4 regions of the Nonomuraea sp. NPDC047897 genome follow, and region 4 is predicted to be linked to each of the others. Evidence: riboswitches for the same ligand, from Rfam matches in the RefSeq annotation. Region 4 holds a riboswitch; each other region holds the start of a gene.
What was found. Region 4 has a riboswitch for cyclic di-AMP ahead of ACGF0J_RS23305 (C40 family peptidase). Riboswitches for the same ligand answer to the same signal wherever they lie in the genome.
Positions count from the first base shown of each region.

Region 1 (2,189 bases), on a different contig from region 4:
TCGTCCGGCCCAAGGTGGTCGACGCCGGGCACCACCAGCGGCGGCTGCTCCGCCTGACCGGGCTGGACGTGGAGGAGAACCAGGCGCGGCGGCTGCTCAACGACCTCGACGGGTTCCGGGTGGCCAAGGGGCTCCGGCACGAGGACGAGGCGATCGTGGCGCACCGGTGGCTGGCCGAGGTCTTCCAGCCGACGGTCGCGGCGCTGCCCGCCGAGCTGCGCGGCAAGCTGGAGCCCGCCCAGCTCTTCCACGAGGTGCTGGACCACCGGTGGTACCTGTCGGAGGCGGCGGGCGGCGACGTGGGGCTGCCCGCGGCCGTGAAGTCGTACATCGCGAACGTGCTGGTCCACAAGCCCGACGAGAAGGCGGTGCTCCCGGACGAGCCCGGGTGACCCGCCCCGAGGGGCCCGTCGCGGCCCGTCCGAGGCCCGCGTCGACGCTCTCGCGGCGGTGAACGCCGCGAGGGCGTCCCCGGTGCGGGGACGCCCTCGTGACGGACCGCTGCCGTGAGGGGGTCGGATCAGCGGCGGACCAGCTTGCGGAGGCGGTCGCGGCCCACGACGGCGCCGCCGCCGATCGCGGCCAGGGCGACGGCCGCGGCCACGCCGGCCGCGCTGCCGTCGGAGTTCTCGGCCGCCGGCTGGGCGGCCGCCGAGGTGGTGACGTGCGCGGCGGGGGCGACCTGGAGGGTGCTGCCGGCGGTGGCCCGCTGCTCGGCGGCGCCGGCCTTCTCCGACACGGTCTGCGTGGCGGGCGCCTTCTTCTTGGCCAGGACCTGCGGCGGCTTGGCCGGGTTGTTGTCCACCCGGGCGTAGGCGCGGGTCGCGAACGGCACCGGGTGGTTCTTCTTGCCGGGACCCTTGCCCCACTTGGTGATGACGTACTCGATCTTGATGTGGCCCATGCCGCCGTTGCCGTTGACGTGCAGCGTGTTGGTGTTGAAGGTGCCGCCGGTCAGCTCGGCGAACGTCTTGCCGTCGAGGTCCAGCATGATGCCGCGGTTGGACGGCTCGCCGGGACCGCGGTCGCCGACGAAGAAGGGCATCTTCTTGCCCTTGTAGACGACGTAGCCCTCGGTCAGCAGCGGCCAGCTCGGGCTGGCGGCCATCCCCTTCTGCATCGGCTTGCCACTGGCCGGCAGGCCGGTGTCACCAGCGCGGCCGGAGGCGTCGTCCCAGAAGTAGGAGGCGGTGGTGGAGCCCTTGAGCAGGACCTGCCGGTCCTCGGGCACATCGGCGTGGGCGGCGGTGCCGCCGATCGTCAGCGAGCCGGCCACGGTGGCGGTGAGCAGAGCGAGGGAACGCATGCCGAAACGGGGAGACATGAAGCGGTGAAGTCCTTTACCTGGGCAACGGGAGAGTCGCGCTCGCACAGCAGGGCGTAGCCGGGCAGGGGCCGAACGGTCGCTACGCGCGGGAGCGCGGAAAAGGTCTGTGGTGGGGGCCGCTCAGCAGGCGGCGGATGACGCTACGCAGTCGGGGGATACGCGGTAGTGCATCTGGGAAGGTGTCCTCTCCATCTCGCCTACCGGGTTAGCTGACGGGTTCGGGCGTGGAGATGCCCTACCGACGCGTGGTGGTCGGATTCACCCCAGGAGATGGGTCCCCGGTTCCCGCCGTGCGGGATTCGGCGCCGGTCAGCCGCCTCTTCCTGGTGAAGGGCTGGTCACTGACCGGTAACGCGCATGACTCTAGCGTGCAAATCGGACATAGGCAAAGGTAAGGCCATGAATCGGGCGAAGATCTACCTAAGACGGCAAAGAAAAAGGGGGCACGGCATGCCGTGCCCCTGGGTGTGGTGTGCCTCAGCCACCGCTCTTACGCCGGAAGGAACGCTTGCTGGCGGCCGGACCGTGCGCCCCGTGGATCTTCGAAGCGTCGGCGCCCCTGCCACCCGCGCCCGCGCCGGCCTGCTGGCCGCGCTTGCGCTCCAGCGCCTCGCGGAACTTGCGCTTCATCTCGTCCTCGGGAGTTTCGCTGACTTCCGGCTCCGGTGTTTCGGCCATGAGGACCTCCTGGTGTTGGGGACATCCACAGCTTCGCATGGTCCCGCACGTGACGCGAAACCGGGTGATTCCGGCGTGTCCACCGAGGACGCGCGGGGCCGGCGGGCTCGCCACGAGCCGGGCGCGCCTCCCCCGGGGCTCAGCGGCCCTCCGGCTCGGCGAGGAGCCGCTGGGTGACGGCGAG
Region 1 is NZ_JBIDCC010000019.1:12,320-14,508, reverse strand. Features, by position in the region: gene ACGF0J_RS33155 (DUF4032 domain-containing protein) at 1-392, shown strand, start outside; gene ACGF0J_RS33150 (hypothetical protein) at 521-1,306, opposite strand; cyclic di-AMP (ydaO/yuaA leader) riboswitch at 1,507-1,642, opposite strand; gene ACGF0J_RS33145 (DUF5302 domain-containing protein) at 1,805-2,005, opposite strand; gene ACGF0J_RS33140 (YbaB/EbfC family nucleoid-associated protein) at 2,145-2,189, opposite strand, start outside.
Region 1: another riboswitch for cyclic di-AMP. It lies ahead of ACGF0J_RS33150 (hypothetical protein); the one in region 4 lies ahead of ACGF0J_RS23305 (C40 family peptidase).

Region 2 (2,189 bases), on a different contig from region 4:
CGGAACCCGTGCCTGGCGAAGAAGTCGACCTCGAAAGTCAGGCAGAAAACCCGCCTGAGCCCCAGATCCCTCGCCGTGCGGATCAACGCGGAGACGATCCGGTGGCCGATCCCCAGGCCCCGGGACGCGGGGTCCACGGCGACCGTGCGGATCTCGGCCAGATCCTCCCAGAGAACGTGCAGCGCGCCACACCCGACGACCTGCCCGCTCCGCTCGGCCACCCAGAACTCCTGGACGTCCTCGTACAGCGTGACAGTGGCCTTCTCCAGAAGGCGTGGACCCGCACCGGCGTAGGTGTCGACCAGGCGCCTGATGGTCCTGACGTCGGACGTGCGGGCGCGCCGCACCACGACTTCGGTGTCAGGGACTGTCACTTCGGCGACCTGCTCCATGGGTTACCAGCGTACAGATCCCATTACGGCTCCTACCAAAATCCCACCTGTCCGCTCCATCCGGCATATCGCTCTGGCCTACACGAGTCACCCCACCTGCGACCCAACCACGGGCAAACAGGGCGTAAAGTCGCCCATGGGTGAAGGGACAGGACACCACCTTGTGACTCTTCGGTGGCTGAACCTCTACAGACTTGGCAGTTCTGGTTGAGCACCAACCCAACGTGCACTAGTGTCCAGCGACGATGTCACCCGCGCGTCCCGCGTGGAGACGCGCCCAATCCCCGTGCGGGGAACCGGGGACCCGCCGGTGGCCGGTGCGCCATCTGGGGTGAGTCCGAGCTCCGGCTCGGTAGGGCTGCTCCGGCCCGAACCCGTCAGCTAACCCGGTAGGCGTCGATGAGAGGAGCCGATTGGTGAAGCGTACGCGCGGTCGCGAGAGGACCTCAGCGGGCACCCACGCCCGCCCTCCGCATCAGACCGGCCCGCGCCGTCTCGCCCTACTCGGCACCGCCCTCGTCGCCGCCACGGCCCTGTTCGCCGGCGCCGGGGCGGCCCCGGCCGCCGCCGATCCCGAGCCGTCCCTCAACTCGCTCGCCAAGCAGGTCGAGCAGATGCACGTGGACATCGAGAAGCTGGCCGAGCAGTACAACGCCCAGCGGGAGAAACTCAAGACCGCCCAGAAGACCGCCGAGGCCGCCAAGAAGACGCTGGCGACCAGCGAGGCCGACCTGGCGGCCAAGCGGACCAAGGCCGCCCAGATGGTCGAGAGCCAGTACATCTCCGGCGTCATGGGGCGGGCCCTGCCCTTCCTGAGCGCCGGCGACCCCGAGCGGTTCCTCGACCACGCCGCCACCTCCTACGCGCTGGCCCAGCAGCAGACCGAGCAGCTCAAACAGGTCCTCGACGCCATGGAGTCGGCCAGGCGGGCCAGAGACGAGGCCAAGACCCACATGGAGGAGGTCGGCGAGCTCGTCAGCGACCTCAGCGCCAAGCGTGCCAAGATCGTGAAGATGGTCGCCAAGGTCGAGAGCAACCTCTACCGGCGGGCGGTCGGCGAAGCCGGCCGGCCGGGCACCAGGGCCACGCGCGTCAGCCTGCCCGTGGTCGGCTCGGGCAAGGCCGCCGAGGCCGCCCGCTGGGCGCTCACGCAGCAGCTCAAGCCGTACGTCTGGGGCGCCGAGGGGCCCAGCTCCTACGACTGCTCCGGCCTGGTCATGGCGGCCTACCAGCGGGTCGGCATCTCGCTGCCGCACTACACCGGCAGCCAGTGGACCGCCGGCCGGCACATCTCCAAGGACGAGCTGCGCGCCGGCGACCTGGTCTTCTTCTACAACGACCTGCACCACGTCGGCATCTACATCGGCGGCGGGCTGATGGTCCACGCGCCGCGCACGGGTGACGTGGTGCGCGTGGCCTCGATCGCCCGGCGTCCGTACGCGGGAGCCGTCCGCGTCGCCGACTGAGGCGCCATCCGGGCGGCGGCGGGACACCGGAGTGCCCCGCCGCCCGCGCTCAGTGGGCCGGCTTGACCAGCGGGAAGAGGATCGTCTCGCGGATGTTCCGGCCGGTGAACGCCATGATCATCCGGTCGATGCCGGCGCCCATGCCGCCCGTCGGCGGCATGGCGTACTCCAGGGCCTGCAGGAAGTCCTCGTCGAGCTGCATGGCCTCGACGTCGCCGCCGGCGGCCAGCAGCGACTGCTCGACCAGGCGGCGGCGCTGCTCGATCGGGTCGTTGAGCTCGGAGTAGGCGGTGCCCAGCTCGGTGCCGAACCCGATCAGGTCCCACTTCTC
Region 2 is NZ_JBIDCC010000014.1:252,349-254,537, forward strand. Features, by position in the region: gene ACGF0J_RS29765 (amino-acid N-acetyltransferase) at 1-392, opposite strand, end outside; cyclic di-AMP (ydaO/yuaA leader) riboswitch at 657-803, shown strand; gene ACGF0J_RS29770 (NlpC/P60 family protein) at 809-1,858, shown strand; gene lysX (bifunctional lysylphosphatidylglycerol synthetase/lysine--tRNA ligase LysX) at 1,908-2,189, opposite strand, start outside.
Region 2: another riboswitch for cyclic di-AMP. It lies ahead of ACGF0J_RS29770 (NlpC/P60 family protein); the one in region 4 lies ahead of ACGF0J_RS23305 (C40 family peptidase).

Region 3 (2,189 bases), on a different contig from region 4:
TGCCCGCGACGACCAGTCCGACGGCGCCGAGCAGTTCGAACACTCCGGTCAGGTAGACCATGACGCCGGGGAAGGGCACGAACGGCGGCACCATCCGGACGAGGTCGGCGTGGTTGGGCATGACCGTGACGCTCTCGGGGACGAAGTGCGCGGACGCGGTCATGAGGAGCATGACGGCGAGCGCGTGGGCGGCGCTGGCCGGCCACGAGGCGAACCTTGTGACGCCGAGCGCCCCGAGGCCGCGGAAGGTGAGCAGGGCGACCAGGAGGACGAGGGGGAACTGCATGACGCTCCTTAATGGATAGTTGAGCTATCTAGTTACTAGATAGTGCAGCTATCTGAAGGAGATGTCAACCATGGCCTTACGCGCGGGCCGGACGCGCGGGCCGGACGCGCCGGCCCGTCCACGTCTCTGCTCGGCCCGGGGGCCTCGTCCGTGAGGGGTGGGGGGTGGGAGGGGGCTGTCAGCCCTGCAGGACGGGGTAGCCGTACCCGGCCACCTGCGAGGTGGGCCGCACCCGGCGCTCGACCTTGCCGTTGCCGGTGTTGCCCTCGATGGTGCTGATCGTGCCGTCGCCGTTGTCCTTCTTGACCAGGCCGACGTGGTCGATCGCGGTGATGCTCCTGCTGCCGTCCCAGTCGAAGAAGACGACCGCGCCCGGCTTGGGCGTGGAGCCCCAGCGGTTGTTGGCCTTGAACCACTTGGCGTAGGTCACCGTGTAGGCGTCCCAGCCGACCGAGGGGCGGGCGCCGGCCTTCTCGCCGACCCACGAGACGAACATCGCGCACCACGGCGCGTTGGCGTAGGCGCCGATGTTGCCACCGTCACGGGCGACGGTCTCGGCGGCCCGCGGCGAGGACATGTACCAGCTGTGGAAGGGGGTGCCACCGCCGGCGGCGTTCTCCGTGACACCGACCTGCGACTCCGCCACCTTCAGCAGGGCATCGGCGGTCAGCGGCCGGTGGTAGGCCGCGGCGACCGTCTTCGGCTGCTCCTGCGCCTGCGGGGCGGCCGGCTGGCCCGACTCCGCGACGGCCGGCTGGCCGGCCATGGCCGGGACGGCGCCGAACACGGCACCGGCCGCGATCGTGAGGCCGACGGCCAGCCGCGGGAGGTCCGTGGGCACGATGGCACGGGAGAGGTCACGCATGGTCATACTGGGGTTTACTCCTTGCTTCCATGCCGCCTACCGGGTTAGCTGACGGATTCGGGCCTGGAAGTGCCCTACGGCACGCCGCTCGTGGCGGGCGTGCCGATTCACCCCATGAGAGATTGGGTCCCCGGTTCCGCGATCTGTCGCGGATTCGGCGGCCGCGCCGCCCCCTGCGGATCTGTCATGCAGGCGGTGCGTACGCGGTCTCGGCGTTTGAACGAGGCATCACCCGGCGGAGGTACTGACGTGCCGGACGTGTGCCTCGGTGTCCCCAAACGTAAGCGAAGCGTATAGAGCGGTGCAAGCGAAGTCCGGGTGCACACCTCGGAACCCCCCGCTCCACCTGCGGTTCAGCGCGGAAGTTTTTACCTACTTCCCCTGGCGAAAGTGGTTTGAAGGTGCAGTTCCCCCCGTTGGGTAAAGACGCCCGGGAGCCGATCGGCACCGTGGCACACTGGCCGGACGTCCGACTCCCCGAACGAGGTCGCCCCCACGATGAAGCGCATCCTCAGCACCAACCGAGGCCGCGTCGCCGCGGCGGCCGCCGCGATCCTCGCCGTCCTCCTGCTGGCGTACGGCATGCCCACGCTGGCCCTGGCCGGCGAGGTGCCGCCCGGCACCGACGCGGGCGGCGTCGACATCAGCGGGCTCTCCCCCGAGGCCGCCCGCGCCAGGCTGGAGGAGGAGTTCGGCCGGCCGGGGCCGCTGAAGGTCGAGGCCGCCGGCCGCACCGTCACCATGAAGCCCAAGGACCTCGGCATGACCCTCGACGCGGGCGCGACGGTGGCCCGGGCCATGGACGGCCACACCACCCCGGCCGGGATCGCCCGCTCGCTGTTCGGTACCCGCACGGTCCCGCCCGCGGTCGAGGTGGACGGCGACCTGCTGGGCAGGCGGATCGCCGCCCTCGCCAAGAAGATCGACCGCGAGCCGAGAGAGGGCGCCATCGCCTACCGCGGGCTGGAGCCGCAGGTGACGCTGCCGAGGGCCGGCCGCGCCCTCGACCGGGCGGCGGCCGCGCAGGCGATCCGCGAG
Region 3 is NZ_JBIDCC010000013.1:49,335-51,523, forward strand. Features, by position in the region: gene ACGF0J_RS27385 (hypothetical protein) at 1-286, opposite strand, end outside; gene ACGF0J_RS27390 (CHAP domain-containing protein) at 465-1,157, opposite strand; cyclic di-AMP (ydaO/yuaA leader) riboswitch at 1,170-1,321, opposite strand; gene ACGF0J_RS27395 (VanW family protein) at 1,650-2,189, shown strand, end outside.
Region 3: another riboswitch for cyclic di-AMP. It lies ahead of ACGF0J_RS27390 (CHAP domain-containing protein); the one in region 4 lies ahead of ACGF0J_RS23305 (C40 family peptidase).

Region 4 (2,189 bases):
CCAGGCGCTTGGTCGAGCTGAGGCGGCCCTAGCTCGATACTCGCGCGGTGATGTCGTCGCCGATCTCATGGGTGGTGCGGCTCGCCCGTCCCGCCGACCGCGCGTCGATGTCGTCGGCGACGGCCTGCTCGACGCGGGCGGCCTCGGCCCGCAGGCCGAGGTGGTCGAGGAGCATGGCGGCCGACAGGATCGTGGCGGTCGGGTCGGCCTTGCCCTGCCCGGCGATGTCGGGGGCGCTGCCGTGCACCGGCTCGAACATGCTGGGCGCGGCACCCTCGGGGTTGATGTTGCCGCTGGCCGCCAGGCCGATGCCGCCGGCGATGGCGGCGCCGAGGTCGGTGATGATGTCGCCGAAGAGGTTGTCGGTGACGACCACGTCGAAACGCTCGGGCTGGGTGACGAAGTACATCGAGGCCGCGTCGATGTGGCAGTAGTCGGTGGCCACCTCGGGGAACTCCTCGGCGACCCGGTCGACCGTGCGCTGCCAGAGGTCGCCGGCGAAGGTGAGCACGTTGGTCTTGTGGACCAGCGTCAGCTTCTTGCGCGGCCGCGAGCGGGCCTTCTCGAACGCGTAGCGGACCACGCGCTCGACGCCGTGGGCGGTGTTGAGCGACTCCTGGGTGGCGATCTCGTGCGGCGTGCCGCGCCGCATCGTGCCGCCGGTGCCCGCGTAGAGGCCCTCGGTGCCCTCACGCACCACGATCATGTCGATGTCCTCGGGCGAGGTGTCGGCCAGCGGGGTCCGCACGCCAGGGAACAGCTTGACCGGGCGCAGGTTCACGTAGTGGTCGAAGGCGAAGCGCAGGCGGAGCAGGAGGTCGCGCTCCAGGATGCCCGGCGGCACGCTGGGGTCGCCGACGGCGCCGAGCAGGATCGCGTCGTAGCCGCGCAGCTCCTCAAGGACGGCGTCGGGCAGCGTCTCGCCGGTGCGGTGGTAGCGGGCGGCGCCGAGGTCGTAGTGGGTGGCCTCGAACTTGACGCCCACGGCCTCCAGCACCTTGAGCCCTTCGGCCACGACCTCGGTGCCGATGCCGTCTCCGGGGATCACTGCCAGGCGTGTGTTGCGCGACTCCATGGCCGGTACCTTACCGGGTCGTCTCGGCTGACGAACACCCGATCTCAACGCTCGGACATCCGTTTTACCCGTATTGCGGTGCTTTGACCGTTTCGTTAGAGTCCCTCAAGCCTAATCCGCGCAGCCGTTGCGCGGAGCCGGGGACCCACTCCCCCTTCGGGGCGAATCGGCACGTCCGCGTGCCGTAGGGCCACTTCCAGGCCCGAGCCCGTCAGCTAACCCGGCCGGCCGTGTGGAAGGACTCCTCGTGCCGCGCATCGCCATGCTCACGCCCGCCCTCGCCCTCGCCACGACCGCCGCCGGACTGGCGGTCGCCTCCCCCGCCGCCGCGGCGGCACCCACCCCCGTGACCGCCTCCCCCGTGACCGCCTCCCCCGTGGCCGCGGCGACACCGGACCCCGGTGGCGTCACCCTCACCGGAGCCGACATCAAGCGCGCCAGGACCCGCGACATCCAGCTCCCCGCCTGGAAGCTCGCCGTCAGGTACGCCCTGGACAAGCAGGGCACCCCCTACGTCTGGGGCGGGGCGAGCCGGAGCGGCTACGACTGCTCCGGCCTCATGCTCCGGGCCTACCAGTCCGCGGGCATCGAACTCCCCCGCGTCGCCGCCTCCCAGTACGGCGCCTACTCCAGGAAGATCGCCTGGAAGGACCTCAAGCCCGGAGACCTCGTCTTCTTCAACGGCCTCGGCCACGTGGGCATGATCTCCCGCCCCGGTCACATGGTCCACGCGCCACGCACCGGCGACGTGGTCAAGGAGGAACGCCTGGACGCCGGACGCCGCGCCTCCTTCGTGGGCGCCGTCCGGCCCGACCCGAAGGGGGTCAAGCGCTGGGCGCACATCCGTGAGCTGCGCCAGGCCCCGCCACCGGCCATGCCGGTCGCCACTGCCCTGTGAGGACGGGACGGGTGCGGTCGCGCGTACTACCGTGATGACGTGACAACCGAGAAGGTGCGGCTGACCGCCGAGAAGGCCACGCTCCTCGCCACGCTCCACGGCAGGGCGCTCGACGCCCGCGCGCCGTACCCGATCCTCGCCGACGCCCTCTCCCTGCAGATCGCCCGGCGGATCGACCACGACTTCCGCCGCACCGGGATGACGCGGGGCACCGCC
Region 4 is NZ_JBIDCC010000010.1:134,446-136,634, forward strand. Features, by position in the region: gene ACGF0J_RS23300 (3-isopropylmalate dehydrogenase) at 29-1,075, opposite strand; cyclic di-AMP (ydaO/yuaA leader) riboswitch at 1,174-1,319, shown strand; gene ACGF0J_RS23305 (C40 family peptidase) at 1,323-1,973, shown strand; gene ACGF0J_RS23310 (class I SAM-dependent methyltransferase) at 2,013-2,189, shown strand, end outside.